One region of the Pseudarthrobacter humi genome, then DNA from elsewhere that is predicted to be linked to it. Evidence: riboswitches for the same ligand, from Rfam matches in the RefSeq annotation. Region 1 holds a riboswitch; each other region holds the start of a gene.
What was found. Region 1 has a riboswitch for S-adenosylmethionine ahead of metX (homoserine O-acetyltransferase MetX). Riboswitches for the same ligand answer to the same signal wherever they lie in the genome.
Positions count from the first base shown of each region.

Region 2: it holds a riboswitch for S-adenosylmethionine, as region 1 does, so the genes downstream of both, NFC73_RS02920 (aminotransferase class V-fold PLP-dependent enzyme) here and metX (homoserine O-acetyltransferase MetX) in region 1, are expected to answer to the same signal.
Region 3: it holds a riboswitch for S-adenosylmethionine, as region 1 does, so the genes downstream of both, NFC73_RS12940 (DUF1737 domain-containing protein) here and metX (homoserine O-acetyltransferase MetX) in region 1, are expected to answer to the same signal.

Region 1 is NZ_JANCLV010000002.1:164,940-175,239, reverse strand. Features, by position in the region: gene hutI (imidazolonepropionase) at 1-320, shown strand, start outside; gene NFC73_RS03875 (DeoR/GlpR family DNA-binding transcription regulator) at 417-1,205, shown strand; gene NFC73_RS03870 (histidine phosphatase family protein) at 1,223-1,903, opposite strand; gene NFC73_RS03865 (CPBP family intramembrane glutamic endopeptidase) at 2,052-2,831, shown strand; gene NFC73_RS03860 (VOC family protein) at 2,957-3,595, opposite strand; SAM riboswitch class IV at 3,804-3,918, shown strand; gene metX (homoserine O-acetyltransferase MetX) at 3,931-5,046, shown strand; gene NFC73_RS03850 (hypothetical protein) at 5,144-5,674, opposite strand; gene NFC73_RS03845 (winged helix DNA-binding domain-containing protein) at 5,688-6,917, opposite strand; gene NFC73_RS03840 (SGNH/GDSL hydrolase family protein) at 6,938-7,786, opposite strand; gene NFC73_RS03835 (alpha/beta hydrolase) at 7,882-8,532, shown strand; gene NFC73_RS03830 (RNA-binding S4 domain-containing protein) at 8,612-8,845, opposite strand; gene NFC73_RS03825 (DMT family transporter) at 8,879-9,904, shown strand; gene NFC73_RS03820 (glycine--tRNA ligase) at 10,038-10,300, shown strand, end outside.
Region 2 is NZ_JANCLV010000001.1:598,722-609,021, reverse strand. Features, by position in the region: gene rsgA (ribosome small subunit-dependent GTPase A) at 1-1,073, shown strand, start outside; gene hisN (histidinol-phosphatase) at 1,126-1,938, shown strand; SAM riboswitch class IV at 2,097-2,210, shown strand; gene NFC73_RS02920 (aminotransferase class V-fold PLP-dependent enzyme) at 2,246-3,685, shown strand; gene NFC73_RS02915 (class I SAM-dependent methyltransferase) at 3,807-4,565, shown strand; gene NFC73_RS02910 (metal-dependent transcriptional regulator) at 4,597-5,310, shown strand; gene NFC73_RS02905 (fluoride efflux transporter FluC) at 5,311-5,745, shown strand; gene NFC73_RS02900 (fluoride efflux transporter FluC) at 5,745-6,140, shown strand; gene NFC73_RS02895 (hypothetical protein) at 6,184-6,552, shown strand; gene NFC73_RS02890 (hypothetical protein) at 6,634-6,771, shown strand; gene NFC73_RS02885 (S1C family serine protease) at 6,776-7,756, opposite strand; RNA gene ssrA (transfer-messenger RNA) at 7,961-8,329, opposite strand; gene smpB (SsrA-binding protein SmpB) at 8,417-8,887, opposite strand; gene NFC73_RS02870 (peptidoglycan DD-metalloendopeptidase family protein) at 8,975-10,300, opposite strand, start outside.
Region 3 is NZ_JANCLV010000008.1:62,170-72,469, reverse strand. Features, by position in the region: gene cls (cardiolipin synthase) at 1-903, opposite strand, end outside; gene NFC73_RS12970 (aminodeoxychorismate lyase) at 1,032-1,973, shown strand; gene NFC73_RS12965 (NUDIX hydrolase) at 2,038-2,502, shown strand; gene NFC73_RS12960 (pyridoxamine 5'-phosphate oxidase family protein) at 2,547-3,011, shown strand; gene NFC73_RS12955 (GNAT family N-acetyltransferase) at 3,025-3,582, shown strand; gene NFC73_RS12950 (acetyl-CoA C-acetyltransferase) at 3,688-4,884, shown strand; gene NFC73_RS12945 (hypothetical protein) at 4,893-5,393, opposite strand; SAM riboswitch class IV at 5,519-5,634, shown strand; gene NFC73_RS12940 (DUF1737 domain-containing protein) at 5,648-5,905, shown strand; gene NFC73_RS12935 (rhodanese-like domain-containing protein) at 5,902-6,315, shown strand; gene NFC73_RS12930 (O-succinylhomoserine sulfhydrylase) at 6,312-7,520, shown strand; gene NFC73_RS12925 (DUF1905 domain-containing protein) at 7,610-7,951, opposite strand; gene NFC73_RS12920 (LysR family transcriptional regulator ArgP) at 8,032-8,934, opposite strand; gene NFC73_RS12915 (LysE/ArgO family amino acid transporter) at 9,004-9,627, shown strand; gene NFC73_RS12910 (glutamate--cysteine ligase 2) at 9,723-10,300, opposite strand, start outside.

The DNA of each region.
Region 1 (10,300 bases):
GAGTGCAGGTGGCGCTGGCCTCCAACTGCAATCCGGGTACCTCCTACACCAGTTCCATGGCGTTCAACGTGGCTACCGCCGTGCTGCAGATGCGCCTGAGCGTCCACGAAGCGGTGCGGGCCGCAACCTATGGCGGAGCGCTGGCGCTGCACCGGGAGGTAGGGCACGACGCCGACGGCGTACGGGCGGTGGGTTCGCTCGCCGTCGGTCACCGGGCCGACCTACACATGCTCAACGCCCCCTCGGCAACGCATCTCGCGTACCGCCCGGGCATGCCGCTCACGTACGCCGTGTGGCGGGCCGGTGTGCGGGCACGCTAAGTAGGGCCACACTTTGTGATTGCGATGTGATCATTTGTGCCTGTTATGATCAGATAACGTCATATTTGGTGACTGATTGCTCGCTGAGAGGCCCCCATGACCCGCACTGACCGCCTGACGGCCATCCTGGACATCCTCGCCAAGACCGGCCAGGTGGAGGTGGAGGAGATTGTCTCGCAGCTGGCGGTCTCCCCGGCCACGGCACGGCGGGACCTGGACAGCCTGGCCAAAAGGCGGCTGCTGACCCGCACCCGGGGCGGGGCCACCACCGGCGCCCTGGCCTACGACCTCCCCGGGCGGTACAACCGTGATGACCACGCCGACGCCAAGGAGCAGATCGCCCAGGCCGCCTCGGCTCTGATTTTTCCCGGCGCTGTGATCGGTCTCTGCGGCGGCACCACCAGCACGGCCCTGGCTCAGATCCTTGCCACCCGCGAGGACCTCAACGCTCCCGGCCACCAGTCCACCCTGACCGTGGTCACCAACGCCATCAACATCGCTGCGCAGTTGGCGGTCCGCCCCAACATCAAAGTCATGGTGACCGGCGGCATCCTGAACCCCCGCTCGTACGAACTCGTGGGCCCATACACGGACATCATCATGCAGAAGGTGGTCATGGACATCGCCTTCATCGGCGTGAACGGCATCGACCCCGAGGTCGGCCCCACCAACACGGGGGAGGGCGAAGCCTCCGTGAATGCCCTGCTGGCCAGCCGGGCCCGGATCTCTTACGTGCTGGCCGACTCCTCCAAGGTGGGCGTCAGAGCCTTCGCCACCATGGACGGGTACGCGTTCACCCGCCTGATCACTGACTCCGGGATCTCCGCCGAGGACAAGGCCGCATTCGAAGCCAATGGCACCGAAGTGATCGTGGCCCCACACTAGGCGAGCAGCAACACCCCCTAGAAGATCACCGGCGGCGCATTCAGGACGGTCTCGTCGACCCGGCGGTCCACCCATTGGCTGAACGGAATGTCGAGTTCGTACTTGCCGAGGTCGGTGCGCAGGAGGGTCCGCACCGCGGCATTGTCCGGGTTGTTGAGCGATTCGAAATACTCCACCGACCAGTGAAACCAGCGCATGCAGAACAGACGCATGGTGAGCCCATGGGTCACCAGCAGGGTGTTGGGGGCGTAGTCCGGTTTGGACCAGTGCCGGTACAGTGTCTCCATAAAGGAGGAGATCCGGTCGTAGACGTCGGAGCCGGATTCGCCTTCCCTGAACCGGTAGAAGAAATGGCCGTAGGCATTGCGGAGTTCCTTCTGGTCCTCGATGTCGCCGGTGATCTGGAAGTTGGCCCAGTCCTGCTCACGGAGGCGCGGCTCTTCGATCACCCGCTCCGTGAGATTGCCGAGGTTGAGTGCCTCCAGGGTCTGGTAAGCCCGCAGGTACGGGGAGACGTAGACGCAAACCTGCCGGCCGTCCAGCTCGCGGCGGATCCGTTCGCCGGCCGCCGTGGCCTGCGCCAGGCCCAGGGGAGTCAACGGAATCCGGTAGTCCGGGACCCTGTTGTAGATGGACGTATCGACATTGGCCGCGGACTGGCCGTGCCGGATCATGAAGATTTTCCCTGGCGCGCTCATAGGCCCCAAGCATAGGTGCTGCTGCCGCAAGGACGCTCTCCCACTTTTGGTGCGTTTTTGGCGGACGCTCTCTCACTTTGGTCAGCCCCGGCGAGCTGGCCACCCCTCCAATCAGCGAAGAACCAGAAACTACAGGCAAGATGGAACCATGTTGGTTCCCTCCCGCCGTCGGCTGCGGATTGAAGTCTGGATTGTCCTGGGTCTGTCCCTGGGGCAGTCCGCCGTCTACTCGGTGGTGCAGCTGCTGGACAAGATGACCCGGGCCCCGCTGGCCGAAGGCACGTCCACGCTGAACCGGTCACAGAGCCCCCGCGAATACTTCGACCTCACCTACCAACTGCTGGACATCATTTTCGCCCTCGTACCAGTGCTGCTGGTTATCTACTTCCTCACGGACCAGCGGCAATCCGGTTCCGGCTTGAGCGCCCAGGGAGGGTCCGCCTTCCGGAAGCTGGGGTTCAACTTCGCCCGGCCGGGCCGTGACCTGCTGCAGGGCTTTGGCCTCGCGGCGGTGATTGGAATCCCTTCGCTGGGCCTCTACGCCGCGGGACGTGCCCTGGGGATCACCACCGCCATCATCCCCAGCGCACTCGACTCGTACTGGTGGACGGTTCCCGTCCTGGTCCTGTCCGCACTGCGGCACGCCGTCGTGGAGGAAGTCATCGTGGTGGGCTACCTCCTGGACCGTTTCGGCAAGTTCGGCTGGAGCATGCCCCTGGCCATCTTCACCAGCTCGATGCTCCGCGGCAGCTACCACCTTTACCAAGGCTTCGGGCCGTTCATCGGCAATGCAGTGATGGGTGTGGTCTTTGCCTGGCTCTACACAAAAACCAAGCGGATTATGCCGCTGGTCATCGCGCATGCGCTGCTGGACATTGTTGCCTTCGTTGGCTTCAGCCTCTTTGGCCGGGCTGTGGGCCTGGGGTAAGACGGCCGTGGTTCCCGTGCCATACAGGTGAACTGAAACGGGTCCTGCTTAAAAGGATTCGGCCGCCATCGGTGGGTGGCATCATTGGCACCCGCTGATGGCGGCCGAAGCTATTGAACGTGCAATCAGATGGTGACTGCTCCCGTAGCGGTTTCGAAGGTTACGGACAGGATGCCCGGAGTTCCGTGCGGAGCCACCCAGTCAACGGCCACATCCTCCAGCGGCTTCTCGACGGGTTCGCCCAGCCACTCCGTCACACGTTCGGCGGAACCGGCTATGGTCAGGCAGCTCATCTTGACGTTGCTCTCATAGGCGTTGGACGGGTGCAGGGCGGGATCGCCCTCCCACTTGAGCATGTACGGGACCTGGGGGTCCGCGATCAGGCCCAGGATGCCGATCTGCTTCCAGACCAGCTCGCGGCCATCCGGGAACTTGCGGTTGCCGTTGACGGCGGCACGGCCCAGGCGCTCTTCGAACGGAGCGAGGTCGTCCACTTCGACGCACCAGCCCATCCAGCCGCCGCCGGCTTCGGATCGCGCTCGGACAGCCTGCCCGAAGGGCGCCTTGTCCGATGCCGGGTGGTTCAGGACCTCCACGACTTCCAGGTATTTATGGCCGGCGAGGGGAATAATCATGTTCCGGGTTCCAAACCGGGGGTGCACGCCACCCTTCACGGCTTCAACGCCGAGGGCGGACGAAATTCGTTCGGTGGTGGCAACGAGGCCATCTTGTTCACAGGCGTAAGAGACGTGATCCATGCGCATGCCATCATCTTGGCACTTTGTGATCCGGCTCTCAGCTAAGGGTAGCCTTACCGGATTTCCGTTGCGTCACGAGTGGACATTTCCGGGCGGCCAAGGGCGCGGCGGACCTTGGCATGGACGCGGCCAGCCGGCCGCAGAAGGGCTCCAGCGAAGTCATAACCAGTCACACGCTTAGCAATAGACCGGTGCTGTTCGTACACTCGAAGCAGGTCATGAGTGCCAGCGACAGCCCCGGCTTGCTGGCCGGCAACCCTCTTTTGTGGTGGGGTGCCCCGGGTGAGGACCTGGCCTGCCGGTCAATTGACGGTGGGCAAGCGCATAGAAAAGGTCCGTCCATGACGATTACGATTTCCCGTACTGCAGCACCCGGAAACGGGGTGGTCCGGTACGCCAGCATCGGCGGACTCGAGCTCGAAGCTGGTGGTTACCTCCCGGAAGTCACCCTCGGCTATGAAACGTGGGGAACCCTCAACGCGGACGGCTCCAACGCCGTCCTGATTGAGCATGCCCTGACCGGAAGCACGCACGTGACCCGCGGCGACAGTGACGAGCCCGGCTGGTGGGAACAGCTGGCCGGACCCGGTGCGCCGGTGGACACGGACAGGTTCTTTGTGGTCTCCATCAACATCGTGGGCGGCTGCTACGGCTCCACCGGGCCGTCCTCGGTTGCCCCGGACGGCAAACCGTGGGGGTCCCGATTCCCTTTGGTCACGCTGCGGGACACCACGGCGGCGGAGGCCAGGCTGGCTGACCAGTTGGGCATCCCGAGCTGGTACGCCGTGCTGGGCGGTTCCATGGGCGGCGCGCGGGCTCTGGAATGGGCGGTCACCTACCCGGAACGGGTTCAGCGGTGCGCCGTTATCTCCATCGGTGCCGCCAGCACCGCCGAACAGATCGCGTTCGCCCAGGCGCAGACGCTCGCCATCCGCCAGGACAGCAATTTCAACGACGGCGACTACTACGGCGGTCCGCTGCCGGAGGACGGCCTGGCCCTGGCACGGCGCATCGCCCACATCACCTACCGCTCCGCCGAGGAGTTCCATGGCCGCTTCGGACGTTCAGCCCAGCACCCGGAATCGCCGTTCCAGGCGGCAGCGCTGGGGGAGCGGGGCCGCTACCAGGTGGAAAGCTACCTGGACCACCAGGGCAGGAAGCTGGTGCGGCGCTTTGATGCCAACAGCTACATCGCCATCACCGACGCCCTGATGAGCCACGACGTCTGCCGCGGGCGGGGCTCGCTGAACGAGGCCTTGGGCCGGGCCACCGCCAGGTTCTTCGTGGCTGCGGTGGACAGCGACCGGCTGTACTTCCCGTCCCAGTCCCGTGAACTGGCTAACGCGCTCCCGGGCGACGTGGACGTGCACGTTATTGAGGCCCCGATCGGCCACGACGGCTTCCTGACCGAGATCGGCCAGCTTGGCGTCCAGCTCCGAGACACGTTCCTCATCTAAGCGCCAGGGGCAACTCGAGCCCCTGGACATCAGCGCGAGAGGACACTTGAGCCCCCGGAATCGGGGCCTCAAGTGTCCTCTCGCGCTGACTAAGCGATCAGCCGTTCATGATGTCGGAGCGGCGCTTCATGTAGTCCTCCATGGCCAGCTCGCCGTTGCTGTACTGCTGGTCGAGTTCGGCCAGCTTCCGGGCACGGTATCCCTGCGGGCCCGACGGCGGCAGGGGAATAGCGGGGGCGGCAGGCTGCTGCGGCGCCTCCGCGCGCTGCTCCGGCACCGGCTGGCCGTTGGGTTGCGGCTGACCGTAGGGCGGGAACTGCTGATCCGCAGAAGGAATCGGCTGCATGGGCGGCAACGGCTGGCTCGGCGGCAGGGGCTGCGGGCTCATGATCTGCCGGAAGCCGCCGCTCATGTAATCCTGCTGTGTGTAGCCGTCACGGGGCTGTTTGTTCTGCGGCCCCGGATACTGATCGCTGCCCGGGTACTGCCCGCCGCCTGGAAACTGCTCGGGGTAGCGCCCGGAAAAGCTCTGCTCCTGGTTCCGTTTGTTCACGGATTTCCGGTACATCCGCATGGCCATCGGTACCACGAACGACAGAATGATGATCCAGAAAAACAAGCTGTTCACGGTGTAGCGCCTCTCATATGTGTCCCTCCAGCTTATCCCCGGAGCCCACACGTACTGCGGGGACTCCCAGGAAGGCTCCATACCGGTCCACTGCATCCTGCACGGCGTCCTCCGCAGCCGGTCCCGCGGCAGCGAAAAGCCTGATATCCAGCTCACAACGGCCGGCGAACATGGTGTGCCGCCAGGAGCCGGCCATCCGCCCGTCCAGCAGGACCACATGAATCGGCGCCCCGGCAACCGGGAAAGCCGGAGCGGTACCACCCAGATAGTGCCGCGTTGCCGAATAGCCCATCACGTATTCGTCGTAGCACTGGATCAGGTCGATCCGCGGTCCGGCTGCCTGTCCGGGCGCCTGCCCGGCGCCGCCGTCCGCAGCAGCGTCGAAATAATGCGCGACGCCGTCAATCACCAACGTTGCCAGCGTTTCGGGGGCTGCCGCCAGGGACTGTTGAACGCCGAGCCGCACGTCGGCCATGGTGAGCCCGGACCAATCGGCGCAGTCCTTGACCGTGGCCGGGCCGCGGCTGGTGAAGTAGCGCCGGACGAGTTCGCTGAGCGCTTCGGTCCGGGCGGGCGGCATGGCCGGGCCGGGAGGCACACGCTCGTCAAAAAGCGCGTAGGTCTGCTTCAGGGCACCGCCAGCACTGCGCACCGGTGACCCGCTGGCCAGGATCCCGCTGACCTCGGCGTGCATGATCAGGTAGGCCAGCCCGACCCCGGTGGCCGCGAACCCTTCGTCCTGCAGCCGCGCGGCCAGCTGTTCCCGGGTCAGGTGCTGCCCGCCCCGGACGGCTTCGGCCAGGACCTGCCCGCTCCGTTCAGCGGCGGCTGCATCAATCCCGCTCTGCCGGTACATGCCCGCGTTGCCCTGGTGAAGCCGCGGCGCCGACAAGGCCGTCAGCCAGCGAAGATCCTCGCGGTGCACAAAATGCCAGGTGGGCCGCAGGATATGGGTGCGCAGGATGCGCCCGTCGGACACCGCCTCCTCCACCACCGCGGCAGTGGCCACCGCAGCCTCGGCAGCAACACGATGAGACGGGTCCCGGACGGCAGCTCCAAGCCTGGCCCGTTGCGCCAGGCTCCAGCGGGCGTAGGGAAACTCCTGCGCCTGGACCGCCAGCAGGTGCCGGACGGCGTCCTCCGGGGAGCCCAGGCCGGGCCCGCGCAGCCGTTGGGCGTGAAGCCGCCGACGCACCACCTCATCCGGCTCCATGCCTGTCCGGGGGAGCTGTCCCTGGCTCATGCAGTCCGCCGCTCACGCCGCTAGCGCCGGGCGTCGGTGGTGCCCAGCGGCCCCTCGCCGGAACCTAACGGAACGCCCGGGCCGAACACGGGTCCCGGCGTCGGGCGTTTTGCGGTGATTCCGTCGCCGGAGGAGCGGTGGCGCAGCCGCCGCACCACCCACGGGACAAAGTACTCGCGGGCCCACACGAGGTCCTCGGAGCGGGCTGCCCGCCACGTGCGGGCGGGCAGGGGCTTGGGCCGGAGCGGCTCAAGCGTGTGGTCCACGTTCAGCGAATCCAGCACCATGGCAGCGATGGTGTGGTGTCCCAGCGGCGAAAAATGCAGGCGGTCCTCGTCCCACATCTGCGGATCGTTCAGCTGCTTGAGCGACCACATGTCGGCGATGATGGCGTCATGGCGGGCGGCCACTGTGCGGAGGTTCTCGTTGTAGATGGCCACCTTGCTGCGGATCCTTCCCAGGACCGAGGAACCGGTATCCGGGCCGTTGAACAGCACCACCGTGGCGCCGCCCATGGCCAGGATCTGGACCACTGAATCAAGTTTTTCGGCGAGGGCGTCGGGGTCGCCGCCGGGCCTGATGAGATCGTTGCCGCCGGCGGAAAGGGTTATCAGGTCCGGCTTCAGCGCCAGGCATGGAGCGAGCTGCTGGTCCACGATCTGCTGCAGCAGCCGGCCGCGGACGGCCAGGTTGGCATAGGCGAAGTCGGCCTGGCCCCGGCCCAGTTCCTCGGCCACCCGGTCCGCCCAGCCGCGGAAGCCGCCTGGGCTTGTGGGGTCGGGGTCGCCGATACCCTCGGTGAACGAATCTCCCATCGCTACATAGCGGGTCCAGGGGTGGGCTTCCGGGGCCCTGGGCGGGCTCTGCATGGCTTTTGCTTCATTCACGGTCCTATCCTGCCTCCTTGCTCACAAGCTACGCCACCGTAGGTAGTTACCGCCGGGTAACTGTAAGAATGGAAACCATGACTGACGCCCAAGTATTTCCCGCCCCCGTTGTTCTGTGGTCCCGGCCGGAGGACCAGCGCGCCGGAAAGCCGCTGCTGGTGCTGCTGCACGGCTACGGCGCCAACGAACAGGACCTGCTGAGCCTGGCGGATATGCTTCCCGAAGATTTTGTGGTCGCCTCACTCCGGGCGCCCCTGCCCACGGGCCCTGGGTTTATGTGGTTCCCCTTGACGGACTCCATCGAATACACCCTGGACGCGGTCAAGGCCGCAGCCGCATACGTGCAGGACTGGATTGATACCGTCAAGGCCAACCACCCGACGGTCACGCTGCTCGGATTCTCCATGGGAATGGCGATGGCCACCACGTTGCTCCGGCAGCGCCCCGCTGACTACGCCGCCGTCGTCGGGCTTTCCGGTTTTGTGGTCAACGCGGACGGGGACCCCACGTTCAAGGATGGCGAACTGGACGGTACGGTGCCGCTCTTCTGGGGCCGGGACCAGCAGGACCCTGTGATCACGCCCGACAAGATCGAGTACACCATGGGCTGGGTGCGCGGGCACGTCAAGCTCACCAAAGTGCTCTACACGGGCATGTGGCACGGCATCAACCAGCAGGAAATCGGGCACGTCTCCGAGTTCCTGACGCACGAGGTGCTGAACAAATAGCGTACGACGGCGGCCGGCGGCACAGTGCGCCGGCCGCTTACGCTGCCTTCACCGGCTGAGCTGAGCCAGGCCTGTTAGATCAGGCCTCCGGTGCCACAACCTGCACGGTCTGCCCGTTGACCGTGACAGTGTCGCCGTTGTGCAGCTGGCGTCCGCGGCGGTCGTCGATCTCGCCGTTAACCTTGACGAGTCCGTTCTTGATCAGCTCGGCGGCTTCCACGCCGTCCTCCACCAGGCTGGCGAGCTTCAGGAGCTGGCCAAGGCGGATCATGCTGTCGCGGATGGGGATCTCTTGAATGTCCTGGTTGCTCATACAAGCAATAATGCCTGACGTAAGGTGAATCCAATGACCCACACCCCACGGCTGTCGCGGTTCGCGGGGCTCCCGCTGGCCGTCGGCGCGGGACTGGCCATTCCGGTCCAGGGCCGGATCAACGGCGCACTTGGGGCCCGGCTCAATGACGGGATCGCCGCGGCGGTGGTGAGCTTCAGCACTGGTCTGGTCCTGATGATCCTGATTTCCCTGGCCCTTCCGCGCGGGCGCGCCGGCCTGGCCAGGATCATCCCCGCCGTCCGCAGCCGCGCCTTCCCGCCCGTGTATGTCCTGGCCGGCGGGATCGGGGCACTCTTTGTCTTTGCCCAGACCTTCACCGTTGGCCTCCTGGGCGTGGCCCTGTTCACCGTGGCCACCGTGACCGGCCAGACCGTGAGCGGCCTGCTGGTGGACCGGCTGGGGATCGGCCCCGCGGGCAAGAAGCCGGTGACCGGCATCCGGATCACAGGCTGCGTCCTCACCATCGCCGCCGTGGCATGGGCGGTCTCGCCCCGGTTCGAGGCTCCTGCAGCGGCCTCAGCTGGAGCTTCCGGAGCGGCCGCCGGGCCGGAGACGCTGCTGCTGCCGCTCCTGCTTCCAGTCCTCGCCGGATTCCTGATGAGCTTCCAGCAGGCCATGAACGGAACAGCCACCGTCCACTACGGCACGCCCATCGCGGCAACGCTGGTCAACTTCGTGGCCGGCACCGTGGTGCTGTGGACGGCGTGGGGCATCAAGGTTGCCGTTGCCGGGCTTGGCAGCCCCTTGCCGGGGGAGTGGTGGTATTACCTGGGCGGGCCCATGGGCTGTGTGTTCATCGGCCTGGGCGCACTCCTGGTCCGCAGCCTCGGAGTCCTGGTGACCGGGCTCGGCATGATCGCCGGACAGCTCCTTGGCTCCCTGGGGCTGGACTTCCTGGTGCCGGCGCCCGGGAGCGTCGTGGCCCCGGCAACCGTCCTGGGAACACTGTTGACGCTGGCCGCCATCATCCTGGCCACACTGCCGTGGCCGCGGGGCGCCTTCCGGAGGCAGGCAGCTTCCGGAGGCAGCGGCCGGTAGGCTAGGACACGCAGTTCTCTGCATCTCGTTCCTTCGCCCGCCCCGCCCGCACCCAGCGGTGATGCACCCACGTGCAGCGGGGCCAGATACCCGCGGACCGCACCCAGCGGCCCTGTAGAAATTGGAGTCCACCATGGCAGCAAAATCCGTACTCGACCAGGTCATTTCCCTTTCCAAGCGAAGGGGTTTTGTGTTCCAGGCCGGTGAAATCTACGGAGGCTCCCGCTCTGCCTGGGACTACGGACCACTCGGCGCCGAGCTGAAGGAAAACATCAAGCGCCAGTGGTGGCAGTCCATGGTCCGCGGCCGCGAGGATGTGGTGGGCCTGGATTCCTCCGTCATCCTGCCCCGTCAGGTATGGGAAGCCTCCGGCCACGTTGATGTCTTCTCGGACCC
Region 2 (10,300 bases), on a different contig from region 1:
TCCGGCCCAGCAAGAAGGGCTCCCGGCCGCGCACGAAGGACCGCCCCAGCCACGACGACGCCGTCACGGGCCGCATCATCACGGTGGACCGCGGCCGGTACACCGCCGTCGTCGGCGAAGACTCGGGCGACGAGCGGATCATCATCGCAGCCAGGGCCCGCGAACTCCGCCGCTCCCCCGTGGTTGCCGGCGACTTCGTCTCCCTCGTTGGAGATGTCTCCGGGGAACCCGACACGCTGGCCCGCCTGGTCCGGATCCAGGACCGCAGGACCCTGCTGCGCCGCAGCGCCGATGACACTGATCCGATCGAGCGTGCGGTGGTGGCCAACGCAGATCAGCTGGTGGTGGTGGTGGCCGCCGCAAACCCGGAGCCGCGCACGGGCTTCATCGACCGCGCCCTCGTGGCCGCTTACGACGCCGGCATTGAGCCGCTGCTGCTCGTCACCAAGGCGGACGTCAAGGATCCGGCGGAACTGCTGTCCAACTATGAGCACCTGGACTTCCCCGTGATCATCAGCCGCACGTCGGACTCCGAAGCCTCAGGTATCGATGCCCGCTCCGACGACGGCCTTTCTGCCCGCCTGGACAGTGACGCGGTTTCGCAGCTGCGCGCGTACCTGGAGGGCAAGGTCTCGGTGATGCTGGGTCATTCCGGCGTGGGCAAGTCCACCATGGTCAATGCGCTCACCGGGGCCGAACGGGCCACCGGTGGTGTGAACGCGGTGACCGGCCGCGGCCGCCACACGTCGTCGTCGGCCCTTGCCCTGAAGCTGACCGGAGCTCCCGCCGGAAGCTGGATCATCGACACCCCTGGCATCCGTTCGTTCGGCCTGGCCCATGTGGACCCAGACCGGATCCTGCGGTCCTTCCCGGACCTGGAGCCGGGTACGGATGCCTGCGAGCGTGGCTGCAAGCACAACACCGCGGCCGTCAACTGCGGGGTGGACGCCTGGGTGTCCGCCGGCCAGGCGGGCCCCACCGGCCCGGCCCGGCTCGCGTCCCTGCGGCGGCTGCTGGGCACGGATCCCCGCCTGGTGGGCCAGGAAACCAAGGAACTGGGCAGCATCGGCTAGACGGAACGCCGATGTCCCCAACACCGCGGCCCTGAGACGGTAGTTTGGAACCATGATCCAACCCGCTTCGAGCTACAACGATGACTTGCGCCTTGCCCATGTGCTGGCAGATTCCGTGGATGACCAGACCATGAGCCGCTTCAAGGCACTGGACCTCCGCATCGAGACCAAGCCGGACCTGACGCCGGTAACGGACGCGGACAAGTCCGCGGAGGAAGCCATCCGTGGCCAACTGTCCCGCTCGCGTCCGCGCGACGCCGTGCTGGGCGAGGAGTTCGGCAGTTCGGGCCATGGCTCCCGCCGCTGGATCATTGATCCCATCGACGGCACCAAGAACTTTGTCCGCGGCGTCCCGGTGTGGGCCACCCTGATCGCCCTCGTGGACGAAGGCGAACCCGTGGTGGGAGTGGTCAGTGCGCCCGCCCTGGGCAAGCGCTGGTGGGCCGCCAAGGGTTCCGGCGCGTACATGGGCAAGTCCCTTGCCGCCGCAACGCGGCTCCGCGTCTCGGACGTCTCCAAACTTTCGGATGCTTCCCTGTCCTACTCCAGCCTGGGCGGCTGGAAGGAACGCGGCAACCTGGATGAATTCCTGGGCCTGACCGAGGACGTGTGGCGCACGCGCGCCTACGGCGATTTCTGGTCCTACTGCATGGTGGCCGAAGGTTCCGTGGACATCGCCTGCGAGCCCGAACTGAACTTGTACGATATGGCTGCCCTGGTGCCCATCGTGGTGGAAGCCGGCGGGCGGTTCACCTCTTTGGAGGGACAGGACGGGCCGTTCGGCGGCAACGCCCTGGCCACGAACTCCATCCTGCACTCAGAAGTGCTCAAGCGTCTGAACCCGAATCTGGACGACCTCCTCTAGGCGCTTTCTTCGAATTATCGACGGCGGACGCCTCCTCAAGGGGGCGTCCGCCGTCGTATCTTCGACAAATGAGCCGCTCCTCCACCGCGCGTAACAAAGTCCTTAACATTGGGCCGGGCTTCCTTTCTGCAGCGGCAGATGTTCTACGCTTCTTAACAGGTCACGAGTGCCAGCGCTAAACCCCGGTTTGCTGGCCGGCAACCCTCCATTCGCGGTGGGGTGCCCCGGGTGACGACCAGGCCGGTCCGGAACGGACACGGCAAGCGCGGGTTCCCGTTACCGGGAGTCCTTTTAGAGTGAGGTCTCCGTGACAACTGCCACAGTCTCCCCCAACACTGTTTCTCCCGACAACGCCGCCCCCGCCAAGGCCGCTGCGCTGTTCAACGATGCCGCCGTCATTGCCGGCCGCCCCCTCTCTGCCGTCACCGGCGCGGAAATCCAGGCACCGCTGATCCAGGGCGGCCACATCCGGTACGCAAACCTGGACTACGGCGCATCCGCTCCCGCCCTCTCGGTGGTGTCGGCCTACCTCAACGAGATCCTGCCGTTCTACGCCAGCGTCCATCGCGGCGCCGGCTACGCATCGCAGATCAGCACCTCCGTCTATGAGAACGCCCGGGACATCGTGCGTGACTTTGTGGGCGGACGCCCGGACGACTCCGTCATCTTCACCCGGAACACCACCGACTCGCTGAACCTGCTGGCGGGTTGCCTGCCGGCGACAGACGGGCGGCCCAATGGCGATGTCCTGTACCTGGACATCGAACACCACGCCAACCTCCTGCCGTGGCAGGGAGTCCCGCACCGCAGCGTCGTCGCCGCGGACACCATCGTGGGGACCCTCGAGGTCCTCCGCGCCGAACTTGAGCAGCGCAACGTCAGCCTCCTCGCGGTCACGGGCGCCTCCAACGTCACCGGCGAGATCCTCCCGATCAGGGCCCTGGCCGCCCTCGCCCATGAGTACGGGGCGCGGATCGTGGTTGACGCCGCGCAGCTGGCGCCGCACCGGCGCATCAATATCAGCACCGACGACGTCGACTACCTCGCCTTCTCCGGGCACAAGCTCTACGCGCCCTTCGGCTCTGGCGTCCTCGTCGGCCGCACCGACTGGCTCGACGCCGGAACTCCCCACCTGGCCGGCGGCGGGGCCGTCCGCGAGGCCCGGCTCGACGGCGTCAGCTGGGCCACCGGCCCGGCCCGGCACGAGGGCGGCTCCCCCAACGTCCTCGGCGCGGCCACACTGGCCCGCGCCACCCAGGTCATCGCGTCCCTGGACCACGACCGCTGGCACGCCCACGAGGCAGCCATCAGGTCATTCCTGGTCGAAGGGCTCGGGAAGATCGACGGCGTGACCGTGCACCAGATCTTCTCCGACACGGACGCCGAAACGGGCACCATCGGCGTGGTGAACTTCTCCGTGGCAGGGTACGACGCCGGGCTCGTGGCCGCGTACCTGTCGGCCGAGCATGGCGTTGGCCTCAGGGACGGCCGCTTCTGCGCGCATCCGCTGCTCAAGCGCCTTGGCCTTCCCTCCGGTTCCCTGCGGGCCAGCTTCGGCGTGGGCTCCCGACTGGAGGATGTCCAGCGGCTCCTTGCCGGCCTGGAGCAACTCCGCCGGACCGGCCTGGGCTGGGACTATGTGGTGGACGCGGGCCGCTGGGTTCCGGCCAACGACTCCCGCACGTACCCTCACTGGGCTCCCAACACGCCTGGCACCGCCGGCGCGGCTCCGTGCCTTGACGACTGACTGACGCTTTCCTCCCCTGGTTCCTGACCTGGCTGCCGCCTGACTGCCGTCTGACCCATTGGCTGCGGCCCATGCGGTAAATTCGAGGGATACCGATGGGCACAGTTGAAGGAGGCCGCACGTGGCACGGGGTGGCCCCAGGCTTGAGCACGGACGCCGCCTGGAACTCGGACAGAGTTTCCAGGACGGCGGCGAACACTACCAGCGCGTACGCCCTGGCTACCCTGCCGACTCAGCGGAGTGGCTGATCCCTGCCGGGGCCACGGACGCCGTGGACGTGGGCGCCGGAACCGGCAAGTTCACCGCGCTTCTACTGGAACGCAGCCTGGCCGTTTCCGCCGTGGATCCGTCGCCGGACATGCTCGAACAGCTGCGGGCCCTCTACGCGGCGGCGGACGCGACGCAGGGGACTGCAGAGGCCACCGGCCTCGCCGACTCCTCGTTCGACGTCGTAAGCGTGGCGCAGGCCTGGCACTGGTGCGATCCGCTGCCGGCGAGCACCGAACTGGCGCGGATCCTGCGGCCCGGCGGAACGCTGGGGCTGATCTGGAACCAGCTGGACACGTCCGTTCCGTGGGTGCACCGGCTGTCCCGCATAATGCACGCGGGCGACGTCTACAAGCCCGGGTTCCGTCCGGTGGTGGGGCCGGAGTTTGAAGGCCTCGAGAGCCATGTGACCCGTTGGGAAGACAGCCTCAGCACGGCGGACATCATGGAACTGACGAAGTCCCGCAGCTACTACCTGCGCGCCGGTGAAGCCACGCGCGGCAAGGTCCTCGCCAACCTCGACTGGTACCTGCACGAACACCTGGGACACACCGCCGACGAGGAGATCAGCCTGCCGTACCTGACGTTGACGTGGCGGGCCACGAAGGCATGACGGGCCCTAACCACCGGGTAGGCTTGGAAACGTGAAGACCAGCGCGCCCTCCTCCTCGATCGAGGACTACGTCAAGGTCATCTACGGCTTCACGGAGTGGCAGGACAAACCCATCACGTCTTCCCAGCTCGCGCAGCGCCTGGGGGTGGCCAATTCCTCGGTCTCGGAGATGGTCCGCAAGCTTAAGGACCAGGGCCTGGTGGACCACAAGCCGTACAGCGCCATCACCCTTACAGACTCCGGGGTCCGGCTGGCATTGTCCATGGTGCGCCGGCACCGGCTCATTGAGACCTACCTGGTGCAGGAGCTCGGTTACAGCTGGGATGAAGTCCACGACGAAGCCGAACTGCTGGAGCACGCGGTGTCGGACACGTTTATTGAGCGCATGTCGGCAAAGCTGGGCAACCCGCAACGCGACCCGCACGGCGACCCGATCCCCTCCGCGGACGGCACGGTGCTGCTGCCAGAAGCTCATCTGCTCGGCGAACTCGATCCCGGACACACCGGCCGGATCACCCGCATCAGCGACGAGAACCCTGATCTTCTGCGGTATCTTTCGGCCGAGGAAATTGACCTCGACGACGAGGTGGAGGTTGTGGGCCGTAAACCGTTTGGCGGAGCGCTGGTGGTGCGGATCAGCAACGCCGGCAGGAAGCGGGACTACGATCTCGCGGAGGAAGTCACCGCAGCGCTCTGGGTCCACAGTGACCATCCCCACACCGGCTGCACCCTCAGCGGCCGCTGAATGACGAACGCCCACGTGCCGCACTGGCGGGCCTGGCTGGCCGTGGCGGCAGGCGGCCTGGCCGGAACGGAACTCCGGTACGGGCTGGGACTCGCGTTTCCGGAAACCGTGGGGGCAATGCCCTGGACCACCCTGGGAATCAACGTCACCGGAAGTTTTGTGCTGGCTGCCCTCACCACGGTGTGGATGGCGCGGCCGCAGACGGCATTCTGGCTCCGCGCCGGCCTGGCGCCCGGATTCCTGGGCTCGTTCACCACGTTCTCAGCAGTCGTTTTCTCGAGTGACCAGCTGTCCAGGGCCGGCGAACATCCAGTGTGGATGGCCTACCTGGGGCTGTCCCTGCTGCTGGGACTGGGCGGTGCGGCCGGTGGCTGGCGGACCGGACGGCTGCTCACCGACCGGCTGCAGGGCGACCGGGCGGGGACAGCGCCGTGATGGGCGCGGTCCTGGTGGGAGTGTTCGGCATGGCGGGCGCCCTGCTGCGCTTCGCCGTCGACAGCTGGTTCGCCCACCGCGAGGGGCTCCGAACAGCCCTCAGCCCGAGCGGTAGGCCGCGGCACTGGCCGTGGGCCACGCTCACCGTCAACGTCACCGGGTGCCTGATCATCGGACTCTCCGTCGGCATGACCGGACGGCTCGGCCTTGCCCCCGAGTGGCAGACCGCTGTGGCCACGGGCCTGGCGGGCGGGCTCACCACGTTCAGCTCCTGGACCACCGCCACGGTGCGGCTCCTGAGCGAGTCGCGGTTCGGTGCCGCCGCCCTGAACATCGGCGCCAACCTGGCCGCCGGATTTGCCGCGGCGGCTGTGGGCATCGCACTGGCGTCGTAAGGGACTCAAATTGGTTTGTCCCGGTCCCGTATCGTTGACTCTGATGATTAGCAGACGCGACGCGGCAATTGCCCTAGATGTACCGATGGAAATGGCCCAGCGCCATGGCATCCCGAAACGACTGACCGAGGCGGAGCTGGGCGAAATCCTGGACAACCCACCGGCATGGCTGATCCAGTCGCGGGCCAACCGGACCGGCAAGCGCCCGGTCTGGGTGCACCTGGAATGCGCCGTCTGCGGCTACGAGGAAGCGGCCCGGCCCAAAAAATGGTGGCCGGAATTCACGTATGTGGTGTGCGGGCACCATGCCCCGGACGAGGTGCCGCCGCTGAGGCCGGGCCTCATCAGGAGCGAGTTCGACGGCGTCGGGACCCGTTTTGTGGGCATCGCGGACGTTGCAGTTCCGGACTGATTCGGGGCATTACATTCGGGGCTGAAGAGGCGTATTTTACGAAGTGGGACGCAGCCCGTCCCCCGTTGTAAGGAGCACACCATGCCGGACAAGTCACCACACCAGCAGCTGCACAAGAAGCCGGTCAAAACCATCAAGGAAAAACGCGCGGAGAAGAAGGCCAAGAGCCCGACTGAAGGCCCGCAGGACCCGGTAGCGCACCTGAAGAAGCGCCGGTAACGGTTTACCCGTTCCCGGCCATCTCTTCGGGCACTGCCACAATGTCCACTTCCTGGCCGTCCCTCAGCACTCTAATCGGCAGCGGCTGGCCGATCGCATCGGCGAACAGCAGCTTCTGCAGGCTCTCGGCATTGCTGACGGGGCGGCTTCCGGCTGTCAGGATGACGTCACCCGCACGCAGGCCCCCGCGGTCTGCAGGCGAACCGGCCAGGACCTCCACCACGCGAAGCCCGTCCCGTTGTCCCGTCCTGATCACCGCGCTGGCATTGAGCCGGAAAGGTGTGCTGACCACGCCGAGATAAGCCCGCCTGACACGGCCGTCCTTCAGCAGCGCTGAGATGATGCGCCGCGTGGTGGTGTTGATGGGCACGGCCAGGCCCAGCCCCGCTCCGGCCACAGCGGTGTTGATTCCCACGATGCGGCCGTGCGTATCGGCCAGTGCTCCGCCGGAACTGCCGGCATTGAGTGCTGCGTCGGTCTGGATGACGTCCTCGATCACGCGCCGGTTCCCACTGGACCACACCGGAATGGCGCGGCCCAGGCCGCTGACCACCCCCGCTGTGACTGATCCGGCCAAGCCCAGCGGATTTCCCACCGCGATGACCAGCTGGCCCACCCGCAACGTCTCGGCATCGCCGAACTGCGCTGGGGCCACTTTCGGTGCCCTGCCGTGGACCACTGCGAGGTCGGACAAAGGATCCGCCCCCACCAGTTCAATATCGGTCCGGCTGCCGTCAGCAAAGGCGGCATGGCCTTGATGAGTGCCGGCCACCACATGCGAATTGGTGAGCAGGTAGCCGTCTTCAGTAAAGAGCACGGCCGAGCCTGCGCCCATGCGGAACCGGCCGTTACGGCGGTTGCCAGTCATTTCAACGGCCGCAACATGCGGAGTGACCGTCTCAGCCACGCGCATGACTGTCTCCGAGTACGAGTCCAGCGGACCGTCGTCGGCCGCTGCAGCGTTGGGTTCCCGCGCCTGTTCCATGGCACACCTCCTGGCCTGCGTTGCGGCCTCCGGCTTCCAGACCTGCTGCTGCGCCGGAGCTTACTGGGGACAACCACGCGGTGGCGCCCGGTAGTCCCGGAACGGCTACGCCGTGGGTGAACAGCGCACCCAACACGGCGCTTAAATGACAGAAGACCCGGACGCGGGGTCCGGGCCTTCTGGCAATGTCTTGCGACATTCAAAATGTGGAGATGGGGGGAATTGAACCCCCGTCCGATGTTGTGTTAACAGGGCTTCTCCGGGCGCAGTTTGCGTCGGACTTTCTCGGCCCCAGCCCTCCTGCAAACAGGTGGCTGATCCGGGCCCAGTCATCTAAGAGTCCCGTTTGCCCCGATGACGGAGGCAAGCAGCAGTGGCTATCTAAATGACGCCAGGATCCGGGGCAATAGCAACCTCGGGCTGACGGACTGTCTTACTGCTTAGGCAGCGAGAGCGAAGTCAGTGCGGTTTGATTTGGCACTTATTGGTTTGCAGACAGCGTTTACGAGATAATTCTGCATCCTCGGCCCGCTTCACCTGTCGCGACTAACATCGTCGAAACCGATCATCCCCGTATTTTGTTTTCAAACCAGCCGGGCCGTGCACGCACAAATCCCTGCTGGACTATCTAGCATAACGCATGCCCGGCGAAAAACATTCCTACCGGCGGTTGCGTTCCCGGACCTCGCGAAGGGCTTCGCGGTTGTCCTGCTGCTCACGCAGGGTCTGGCGCTTGTCGTACTCCCGCTTACCGCGTGCGACACCGATCTCCACCTTGGCCCGGCCGTCGAGGAAGTACAGCTGCAGCGGCACAACCGTGAAGCCGGATTCCCGGATCTTCACGGAGATCTTGTTGAGCTCCTCACGGTGCAGCAAAAGCTTCCGACGGCGGCGTGCGGAGTGGTTGGTCCAGCTCCCCTGGTTGTACTCGGGGATATGGATGCCCTCCATCCACAGCTCGTCATTGTAGAACGTGCAGAAACCGTCAACCATGGAGGCGTGGCCTTCACGCAGGGACTTGACCTCGGTCCCCATCAGGGCGATGCCGGCCTCGTAGGTATCCAGCACGTGGTAGTCATGCCGGGCCTTGCGGTTGGTGGCCACAACTTTACGGCCACTTTCTTTGGGCACGGTGGAACTCCTCAGTTCGTGGATCCTGGTTGGCTCCGGCCGTTCCGGCGCGGAGTCATACCAGTGTACGGCAGGCGCGGACCCGCGTTACAGGAGGCGCATCGGGTCAACTGCCGCCCCGTTGAGCCAGGTTTCAAAGTGCGCATGGCATCCGGTGGAGTTGCCGGTGTTACCCGAGTAGGCGATGAGCTGCCCCTGGGAAACCTGCTGGCCATTAGAGACCACGACGCTGCTGTTGTGGTAGACGATAGTGGTCAGGGAGTTACCCTGCACCACACCGTGCGACAGCTTCACCCGCCAGCCACCGCCATCGGCGGAACTCCAGCCTGAGGAGAACACCTCGCCGGCCGCCGCGGCATAGACGGGGGTGCCGCAGGCGGCGCCGAAGTCAATGCCGGTGTGGAGGTAACCGCCGGTGCCGTAGAAATCGATGGTTCCCGGCGGTGTTGAGCGCCAGCCGAAGCCCGAGGTGATCGGAACGTCACCGGAGAACGGGTGCCGCAGGCCAAAGGCGGACGGCGATCCGGTCACCGGGGCGTACGGCTGCGCGGCCTGGCCCTGTGCCCGTGCAGCCGCAGCGGCCGCCTCCGCGAGCCGGCGCTGTTCGGCCTCCCAAGCCTCGCGGAGCCTGCGGTCACGTTCGGCGATTTCGTTGGCAACGGAGTTCTGGCTCGCTGCAACCGCCGCCATCTGGGACTGGATGCCTGGTTTCGCTGCCTGGAGTTCGGCATCAAGGCGCACGGTGTCGGCGATCAGCTGGTCAACCTGGGCCTTCTTGGCAGCCGCCTCATCACGGGCAGCCTTCTCGCGCTCCAGCGCGGCGTCTGCCTTGGCCTTAAGGTCCCTGATCTCCGCCTCAACGGCTTCGAGCCGGGCCTGGGAGTTCACATTGGTGGCGCTTTGCTGGGACAGCTTGTCCATGGCGGCGTTCTGGCTGCGCATGGCCTGGTCCGCGAGGTCCATGGTGTCGGTCAGGCTGCCGCCGTTGTTTGCCCCGAAGAAGAGGGTCAGGTTCGACGGCACGCCTCCGGACTTGTAGGCCTGGGTGGCGATCTGGCCGATCAGCTTCTTGGTGTCCGCGATCTTCTGTTTGTCAGCCTCAAGCTGCTGGGTGATTTTGGCTTTGTTCTGCTGAGCAAGGTCTACGCGCGCCGTCAGGGCTTCGACTTCCTTGACCGCACTGGCCACGCGCCCCTGGGCCTCCAGGAGTGCCTGCTGGGCGCCGGGCAGCTGGCCCTGATAGATCACCAGGTCGCCGGCGGCCTTCGCGATGCGTGAGTCCACGAATTCCAGGGACTGCTGAACCCGGGCCGCCTCAGCTTCGAGGGCGGCACGCTTGTCATCGAGCTCATCGGCGTGCGCCACCGGGGCTGACGCACCCATGCTGGCGGCGAGGAGCAGGGCCAGGACGCC
Region 3 (10,300 bases), on a different contig from region 1:
CTGGGCCGTCACGTTGCCCGGTGCGGGGTTGTCCGGGAGCCGCAGCTGGTGTTCCAGGGACTCGTCGGTTTCGCTCAGCCAGTCCGTGGCGAACACCACGTTGAGCGTGGTGACGATCGGTCCGCGCAGGCAGGCCATTAGCTCCACCCATTCGCGGCCGGCCTTGCGGTGCTTGGGATTGTTGTAGGAAGGCTCGATCAGGTTTTGCGAGCCCGTGAAGGCGAGTTCGCCGTCCACCACCATGATTTTGCGGTGGTTCCGCAGGTCCGGGCGGCGCCATTGTCCGTGGATGGGCAGCACCGGGAGCATGCGCTTCCACTGGATCTTTCCCGCCCGCAGCCGTTTGAGCAGGTCGCGGTAACCCTTGACGCGGAGCGTGCCGATGTGGTCAAACAGCACGCGCACTTCCACGCCCCGCTCGGCGGCCTCCTCCAGGGCGGTCAGCAGGTCATCGGTGATGTGGTCCGTGCTCATGATGTAGAACTCGGCGTTGACGAACGTCTTGGCTCTGCGGACGGCCTGGGTCATGGCCAGGATCGAGTCCGGGTAGCCGGGAAGAAGGTCCACGGAATTGCCGTCCACCATGGGAAGGGAGCCGAGCCGCCGGTTCAGTTCCCCGGCGGACGTCACCCATTCGGGCCCTTCATATTCGCTGACGACGTCGGCGAGCGCCGAGATGCCGGACCGCACCCGGGTATTGATGACCTCCTGCTGCTGGCGGCGGCGGCTGGAGAGCTTGAAGTTTCCGAACAGCAGGAACAGGACCAGGCCCAGGAACGGTATGAAGAAGATGCCCAGCAGCCAGGCCATGGCCGTGGTGGGACGCCTGTTGCCGGGGATAATACCGATGGCCAGCACCCGGATGACCAGGTCTGCAATGCTGAGCACCACCACCACCCACATCGGCGCGGTACCGACAAGCGAAACTGGCCACAGCACTGGAATACCCCCGGATTGCGCGCACCCGCGGACCGGTTCCGGCGGGGCAATGCCCACAGTTTAGCCGCGGCCGGCCCTACTAAGCTGGAGCCATGACTTCTCCTGCGCCCGTGGTGCTCGTTTTCCTTGACCCTGCATTCCCGGACGGCCGGCTGGCCGACGCTTCGCAGCCCCAGCTGATGGCCACGGACCAGGGCGCCACCCGAGGCGACGGCGTGTTCGAATCCATGCTTGCGGTGGGCGGCGCGGTGCGGAAGCTGCAGGCGCATCTGGACCGGCTCGGCGGGTCGGCGGATGCCCTGGACCTGGTGATTCCGGCGCAGGATGCGTGGCGGGCGGCGATCGCCACGGGCCTCGCGGCGCACCGCACGCAGCACCCCGCGCCGTCGCCCGCCGAGGACGAGCTGGTGGTGAAACTCGTGGTCACCCGCGGCCCGGAAGGCACAGGGTCCCCCACGTGCTGGGTTCAGGTCTCCCCGGTAGGCGCCCTCGGACGCCGCCAGCGGGAAACCGGCATCGACGTCATCCTCCTGGACCGCGGCTACGACAGCGACGCGGCCGAGCGGGCCCCGTGGCTGCTGCTCGGCGCCAAGACCCTGTCCTATGCCACGAACATGGCCGCCCTGCGGTACGCCCACAAACAGGGCGCCGACGACGTCATCTTCACCTCCTCCGACGGCCGGGTCCTGGAAGGCCCCACGTCCACTGTGCTGCTGGCACATCTGGAAACCTCCGACGACGGCGCCGGCGCCACCAGGACGGTGCGCCGCCTCATCACCCCGCAGCTGGACAGCGGGATCCTCCCCGGGACCTCCCAGGGGGCCCTGTTCGCGGCAGCCAAGGCAGCCGGCTGGGAGCTCGGCTACGGGCCGCTGGAACCGCGGGACCTGCTGGACGCCGACGCCGTGTGGCTGATTTCCAGCATCAGACTGCTCGCGCCGGTGAACCACATCGACGGCAAGGAAGTCGGGACGCCCGCGGTGCAGAAGCAGCTGACGGCCGAACTCAACGCATTGCTTGCCGGGATCCAGTAGTTTCCGGGGTTCAGCAGTTCCGGATCCCGTAGTTTTCCGAAGTTCAGCAGGGAGGCTTTAAGCCATGGCGGTTCGCAGCGCAGGGATCCTTCTGTACCGGAAGGGAGCAGGCGGGCTGGAAGTGTGGATAGCGCACATGGGCGGACCGTTCTGGGCCCGCAAACAAACCCAGTCCTGGTCGGTTCCCAAGGGCGAGTACCTTCCCGACGAGGAACCCCTGCTCGCCGCGCTGCGCGAGTTTGACGAGGAGATCGGCACGCCGCCGCCAGCTGTTGCCTACTTTGAGCTGGGCGCGTTCCGGCAACCGTCGGGAAAGATCATCACGGTGTTCGCCGCTGAGTCTGACTTCCAGCCCGAACGGATTGTGAGCAACACGTTCCCGCTGGAGTGGCCCAAAGGATCCGGCGTCATCCAGGAATTTCCCGAGGTGGACGACGCCCGGTGGGTGACCGAATCCGAGGCCCGCAGCAAGCTGGTCAAGGGCCAGCTTCCCCTCCTGGACGCCCTGCTGGAGCATGTTGGATTGTGACAATACCCTGTTGGTCCGTCCCGCAGGTCCGTATGGTTTGGTGCATGAACTCTCACACGCAGCCGACCAACAAATTGACGTTCGACGAATGCTGGGAATTACTTGCCGTGGACACACTGGGGCGCCTGGCCCTTGTAGTGGACGGCCATCCGGAGATCTTTCCGGTCAACTACGTCCTGGACCGCAGGAGCATCGTCTTCCGCAGCGCCGGCGGCACCAAACTGTGGGGCGCCAAGGCAGACCGTCCCGCGGCGCTGGAGATCGATGGATACGATCCCCGCACGGAGGTGGCCTGGAGTGTGGTTGCGCGCGGAGACACCGAAGTGATCGAGGCACAGGCCGACAAGGACGCCGTCGACGCGCTCCATCTGGAGCCCTGGCAGCCCGGACCCAAGGACTACTACATCCGGCTAACCCCGCTCGCACTGACCGGCCGCCGCTTCCAGGTTGCCAAACCGGACGTTTGGAACACGCGGTTGTCGGACCGCCGTCGTGCTTCCTTCGAGTAGCGCGGGAGAGCTTGTGGACAGCGAGGCCCCGGCTCCGCTCCTCCCGGGGGTCCGGATCCGGCTGCTGCGGCGGAGCGATGCGGCCGGCCTGAGCAAGGCCTACCTCCGGAACCGCCAGCACCTCGCTGCGTGGGAACCGGAGCGGGACGAAGCCTTTTTCACCCCCAGGCATCAGCTGGACATCATCCGGGCCAAGCTCGCCCAGCATTCCGTGGGCCAGGAAGTTCCGTGGGTGCTGGTGAACCGCGACGATCCGGCGTACATCGTCGGCGCCGTCACCCTTACCGGCATCGTCCGGGGGCCGTTCCTCAACGCCAACCTCGGGTACTGGGTTGATTCCGGCCTCAACCGGCGGGGCATCGGAGCTGCCGCCGTCCGCTTCGCCACGGATCATGCCCGGACAGAACTGGGCCTCCACCGGGTCCAGGCGGCAACGCTGCTCCACAATGAGCCCTCACGCAAGATCCTCACACGCGCCGGGTTTCGGGAAATCGGAGCGGCGCCGCAGTACCTGAAGATCGCCGGCCGCTGGCAGGACCACCTGCTCCACCAACTGCTCCTCCACGGCTGACCCGATCGCGGCCGAATCCAAGGTGCCCGCGCCACCTAACCCGCCCATCACGGTTCGCCTAAGCTGGCCTCAAGCACTCTTGAATCCGCAACCGAAAGGCAGACCATGAGCAACGACGCTCGCACCCCCGTCATCCTGGGCGGCGCACGGACCCCCTTCGGCAAGTTCCGCGGCAGCCTCTCCGGGCTCACCTCCAGCGAGCTGGGTGCCCACGCCATCCGGAACGCACTGGAACGGTCCGGGGTGGCGCCGGAACAGATCCAGGCCGTGATCGTGGGCCAGGTTATCCAGGCGGGCGCTGGCCAGGGACCCGCCCGGCAGGCCAGCCTCGCCGCCGGCATCGGCTGGGACGTGCCCACCGTGACCATCAACAAACTCTGCCTGTCCGGCCTGACGGCCGTGATCGATGCCGCCCGGATGATCCGGGCCGGCGAGGCTGATTTCATTGTGGCGGCGGGCCAGGAATCCATGACCAACGCCCCGCACCTGCTGCCCCGGCTTCGCGGCGGCGTGGCCATCGGCGATGCGCCGCTGCTGGATTCGCTGAACTTTGACGGCCTGCAGGATCCGGTCTCCGGTGAACTGATGGGCTCCGCCACGGACGCCGGGAACGCCCGCCTGGGCATCAGCCGCGAGGACCAGGACGCCGTCGCCGCCCTTTCGCACCAGCGGGCGGAGGCCGCCCGGGCGGCCGGCATCCTGGCTGAGGAGATCGCTCCGGTGGAGGTCCCGCAGCGCCGGGGACCCGCCGTCGTGATTGATGCCGACGAAGGCATCCGGGCCGGCACCACCATCGAGGCGCTGGCGGCACTGAAGCCCGTCTTCTCCAAGGATCCGACGGCCACCATCACCGCCGGTTCTGCCTCCCCGCTGTCGGACGGCGCCGCCGCAGTGGTAGTGGCCAGCAAGGCAGCTGCGGAAGCGGCCGGCCTCAGCTGGATCGCGGAAATCGGCAGCCACGGCCAGACCGCCGGACCGGACGGATCCCTGCATTCCCAGCCGTCCCGCGCCATTGAGCGAGCGCTGAAAGTCGAAGGGCTGACCATTGACGACGTGGACCTCATTGAGATCAACGAGGCCTTCGCCTCGGTGGTGCTGCAGTCCGCCACGGACCTGGGGATCGACGCCGACAGGATCAACGCCGACGGCGGCGCCATCGCTTTGGGCCACCCGGTGGGCGCCTCGGGGGCCCGCCTGGTCCTGCATCAGGCACTCGCGCTGAAACGGCGCGGCGGCGGGACGGGCGTGGTTGCGTTGTGCGGCGGCGGCGGCCAGGGCGACGCCCTGATCCTCAAAGCCTGACGCCAGGTTCAGGCTCCGGGTCCAAGGATCACCAGCGGCACCAGGCGTTCCGCGCACGAAACCCGGACCAGTTCCGCCGGCGCCTGGGCCGCCCGGTTGTTCACCCCTGTGTCGTCGCACCAGTCCAGGTTGTACGGGTAAGCGGTGACCCCGGCCTTCCCGGGAGCCGCGCCAGCCGGGAGGGTGAACACGAAAGTGAAGCCGCCGTCGTCGGACATGGGAGCGAGCTCTTCCAGCACCGCGGTACCGGTCGCATCCGTGACCGTCACCTGGACCTGCGCATCGGTGCCGTAGCGGGCATCGCAGGTGGTATCCGGGGCGCTGACGGTGACCCGGTCACCGGGTTTCGCGGCGGCAGGCGAGACGGAAAACTCCGGCGGCATGCAGGGCGGCGGCGCGAAAACGTTCCGGCAACCTGTCACCCCCGCCAGCACCGGCACAGCGCACAACGCCACAGCCAAAACGCGTGCCCAGGCGCCCGTCAGGGCATGCCCAAAAATGTTCCCCATGACCCGATTGTCCCGTCGGCGCCGGCGTTACGGAAGCACTGCGGGATCACGGAAAAACGCGATAATTACGGAACATGACGACGGCGGCGGTGCGGCCGGGCGGGCCGGATGTTACGTTTTTGGGGAGTAATGAGAACCGGCGCCAAGCCCTGACTGGCCGGTCGGCAACCCTCCCTTTCGCGGCGGGGTGCCTCAGGTGAATACTCGGCATATCGACCCATTCGAGCTGCAAGCGTGAAAGAAGGAGTCCCGTCGTGTCTGACGCACCCGCCCCTGAAGAAAAACTGTCCTACCGGCTCATTACAGGGCCGGATGACAGGTCTTTCTGTGAACGGATTTCCACTGCCCTGGCCGAAGGGTATGTCCTGCACGGCAGCCCGGCCGCGACGTCCAACGGAGGCGTTGTGATTGTTGCGCAGGCACTCATCCTCCCGTCGGCCATCGCCACCGCTGACGCCGCCGTCGCCTCCGCCGTGGATGACCTCGATTTCGACGGCGAGGGCCACGCATGAGCTACGCCGGAGACCTCACCCCGCAGCAGGCTTGGGCCAAACTCGAACGGGGCGCCATCCTGGTGGATGTCCGCACCGAAGGCGAATGGGCCCACATCGGCATCCCCGACACCAAGGCCACGGACAACGATCCCCTGTTCATCCCGTGGACGTTCCCCGGCGGCATCCCCAACCCGGATTTCATCACCGACCTGACGCAGCAGGCACCGGAGGACGACGGCACGGAGCTGGTCTTCCTCTGCCGCTCGGGCCAGCGCTCCATCGCCGCCGCCATCGCCGCGACGCAGGCCGGCTTCACCTCCTACAACGTCCTGGAGGGTTTCGAAGGCGAGCCGGACCGCTACGGCGAGCGCACCGTCAACGGCTGGAAGAACCGCGGCCTGCCCACAAACCTGGGAATAGCCAAATGACGTTCAACCCGGACGCCGCCGGCTGGAGCGCCGAGACGCAGGCGGTCCGCGGCGGCCTGGACCGCACCAACTTCCAGGAGACCACGGAGCCGGTCTTCCTGAACTCGGGCTTCGTCTACGAGTCCGCTGCCGCCGCCGAGCGCGCCTTCACCGGCGAGGACGAACGCTTCGTTTACTCCCGGTACGGCAACCCGTCCGTGGCCACCTTCCAGGAACGCCTCCGCCTGCTTGAGGGCACCGAAGCGTGCTTTGCGACGGCGTCGGGCATGTCAGCGGTGTTCACGGCCCTGGGTGCCCTGCTGGCGGCCGGGGACCGGGTGGTTGCCGCGCGATCGCTGTTCGGCTCCTGCTTTGTGATCCTGAACGAGATCCTGCCGCGCTGGGGCGTGGAAACCGTGTTTGTTGACGGCCCGGACCTCGAACAATGGCGGGTTGCCCTGTCGGAGCCCACCACCGCAGTGTTCTTCGAATCCCCGTCCAACCCGATGCAGGAAATCGTGGACATCGCAGCGGTCAGCGAGCTGGCGCACGCCGCCGGGGCCACTGTCGTCGTCGACAATGTCTTTGCCACTCCCCTCCTGCAGCGCTGCGGCCAGCTGGGCGCAGACGTGATTGTGTACTCCGGCACAAAGCACATCGACGGCCAGGGACGCGTCCTGGGCGGTGCCATCCTGGGCACCAAGGAATTCATCGACGGCCCGGTCAAGCAGCTCATGCGGCACACCGGACCGGCTCTCTCCTCGTTCAACGCCTGGGTGCTCACCAAGGGCCTGGAGACCATGGCGCTGCGTGTCAACCACTCGTCCACGTCCGCACTGCGGATTGCCGAATGGCTCGAACAGCAGCCGGCCGTCAGCTGGGTCAGGTACCCGCTGCTGAAATCACACCCGCAGTACGAGCTCGCCGCCAAGCAGATGAAGGCCGGCGGCACCGTCCTCACGCTGGAACTTGCGACGACGGGCGGCCGCTCGGGCAAGGACGCCGCCTTTGCGCTGCTGGACGCCCTGCGGATCATCGACATCTCCAACAACCTGGGCGACGCCAAGTCCCTCATCACCCATCCGGCCACCACCACGCACCGAGCCATGGGTCCCGAGGGCCGCGCAGCCATCGGGCTCAGCGACGGCGTGGTACGGCTGTCCGTGGGCCTGGAGGATGTGGACGACCTCATCGGCGACCTGGAGCAGGCCCTGAAGCAGATCTAGTTCGGGGTGGCCTGGTTCTGATTGGCGCGAAGGGACGTTAGGGCCCTGTTTCTTGCGTCTTTCGGGGCCAGCGTCATTCCCGGCAGAGTTCAGCCAGTACCGCTTGTCCGTTCCCCGGTACGTGCCTCGTCTTCGCCTTGGATCGCGAGCCGGACGGCCACGTCATCACCGTCGCTGATGCCCGCCGCGTCCCGGACAGCCTTCTTGACGGGCAACAGGTAGGAGCGGCTTTTGCTGTCCGGAAAGACCGAGGTCTGCCAGGTGCAGCCGGAGATTTCCGCGGTGACTCTGACCGAGCCGAAGCCCTTCCGGAACACCGCTGCCTCGTCCCGGAGGTCGTCCCCGACCTCCGGCGGGAGGGTCAGGAAGTGCCAGCCGGATTCGTCGGGATAGCGCCACAGTTCGGCCCGGAATGAGTACGACGACGTCACGGCCTGAGTATGGCATGACGCGTTGCCGGACGCATCCCCTGCCGGGCTGTATGAGAACGGCGGCTCGGGCTAATGCCGGCTCAGGTGCCTGGCTGGCGCAGTTCCCGGGAGGCCGTCTCCCGGACCGCGGCGGTCAGCTGGTTGAGCACCGGGGAGTCGATCTTCCAGCGCTGCCAGTACAAGGACACGTCAACAGGGCTCGCGGAGGCCAGCTCCACGAGGGCGCCGCTGCGGAGGTCCGCCAGGCACTGTTGCTCCGGGAGCAACCCCCATCCAAGTCCCAGCCGGATGGCCTGGGCGAACTCGGCCGACGACGGCACATAGTGCCGCGGCGCGGTCAGTTCCGCGCCGGTCATCGTGCGGAAGAACCCGTCCTGCAGGTCATCCTTGCGGTCAAAGTCCACCACCGGTGCCCGGCTCCCTGCAACAAGTTCCGGCCCGTCGGGCCACCAGTGCCGGAGGTAGCCGGGGCTTGCCACCGCCCGGTACCGCAGGGAACCCAGCGGTTCCACGCTGCAGCCCTGGACCGGTTCCGGCGTTGCGGTAACCGCGGCCATCACCGATCCTGTCCGCAGAAGCTGGGTGGAATGCTGTTCATCCTCCCTGCGGAGTTCGAAGCACGCGCCGAGATCCGGCGGAAGACCTGCCAGGGCAGGCATGAACCAGGTGGAGAGTGAGTCCGCGTTCACCACCAAGGGGATGGGCGCCGTCGGGCGGTCCCGGCTCCCGCCGAGCTCCTGCTGGGCGTCCCATTCGAGCTGCCGGACCTGCCGGGCGAACCGTAGGATGGCTTCCCCGGCGGTTGTGGGGCGGACGGGGTTGGTGCGCTGCAACAGGATCTGGCCGGCCGCGTCCTCCATCGCCTTGAGACGCTGGGAAATGGCCGACGGCGTGACGTACAGGCTGCGGGCCGCCGCCTCGAGCGTCCCCTCGTCCACGACGGCCGCGAAGGTACGGAGCTGCTCGAACTGGAACGTCTTCATTAGCTTTCCTTAATAGAGCTAAGAATCTTTAGCTGGAGTAATCCTACGTCCGCCCGTACGTTGGAGAATATGGATCTGACCGCATTTCTGGGCCCCGCTGCGCTGGGCTTCGGCACGGGGCTTGCCCTCATCGTGGCCATCGGCAGCCAGAACGCCTTTGTCCTCCGGCAGGGCATCCGCGGCGAGCATGTGGCCGCCGTCGTCCTGGTCTGCAGCGTCTCCGATGCCCTGCTCATCGCGGCGGGCATCGCCGGAGTGGGAGCGCTGCTTCGGTCGAGTCCTGTGATCGTCGACGTGGTCAGGTTTGCCGGCGCCGCCTTCCTCGTGGGCTACGGCGTTATGGCGGCGCGCCGGGCGGTTCGTCCTGGAGCACTAACGGCGTCGGGGCGGCAGCCCGCCGTCGGCCTCGGCGCCGCCCTCAGCACGGTACTGGCCCTGACGTGGCTCAACCCGCATGTCTACCTCGACACGGTGCTGCTCCTCGGATCGGTGGCCAACCAGCAGGCGCAGGATGTGCGCTGGTGGTTCGGGGGCGGAGCCATTGCCGCCAGCATCGCCTGGTTCAGTGCGCTGGGGTTCGGGGCCAGGGTCCTCCGGCCGTTCTTCGCGCGGCCCTCCTCGTGGCGCATCCTGGACGGACTCGTCGCTGCGGTCATGCTCACGTTGGGTGTGCGCCTGGCTGCCGGTGCGTGACGTCGTCGTTTCTTGGCGCGAACGGACACTTGGGCCCCTCACACAGCGAAGAACAGGGCAGTATCTGCCCGTTCGGGCAAAGCCTCAGGAAGAAGTCAGGACAGGCGCACGCGCAGCAGCTCCGGGACCTCGTCCGCCTCACGCAACCCGGAGGTGCCGCGCATCGTGACACGCACGGCGTGGGCAACCACGGCCCCCAGCCCGCCGTCGTCGGGCGCCGATTCTTCCATCACCGCGTCCCGCACCCTGCGCTGTTCGGTGGAGCCGGTGCCGCGGGCAATGATGTCCTCGATGCCCTGCCGGGCCAGGGAAAGCTCGTTCTGCTCGGCGAGGACCGGAGCCAGATAGTCCACCAAGGATCGCACCACGTCGACGGCCGGCGCCGGCCTGAACGTGCCAAAATCCAGCAACTCACCGTTCAGGCCGCTGCTGCTCGCCTGCCATGCCGCCATCCGCAGCAGCACCGTGGGCACCGGGGCCGGCTCCACGCCGTCGCGCCACTCACGGCTGGCCGATTCGACCAAGGCCCGCACCAGCACCGCGATCAGGGCAGCGTCCTCGGCGCGCAGGCAGACGTCGGCCACCCGGACCTCAACCGTGGGGTGGTTCCGGGACAGTCGGGCGTCAAAGTAGATCATGCCTTCATCCAGCAGGACGCCGCTGTCCAGCAGAC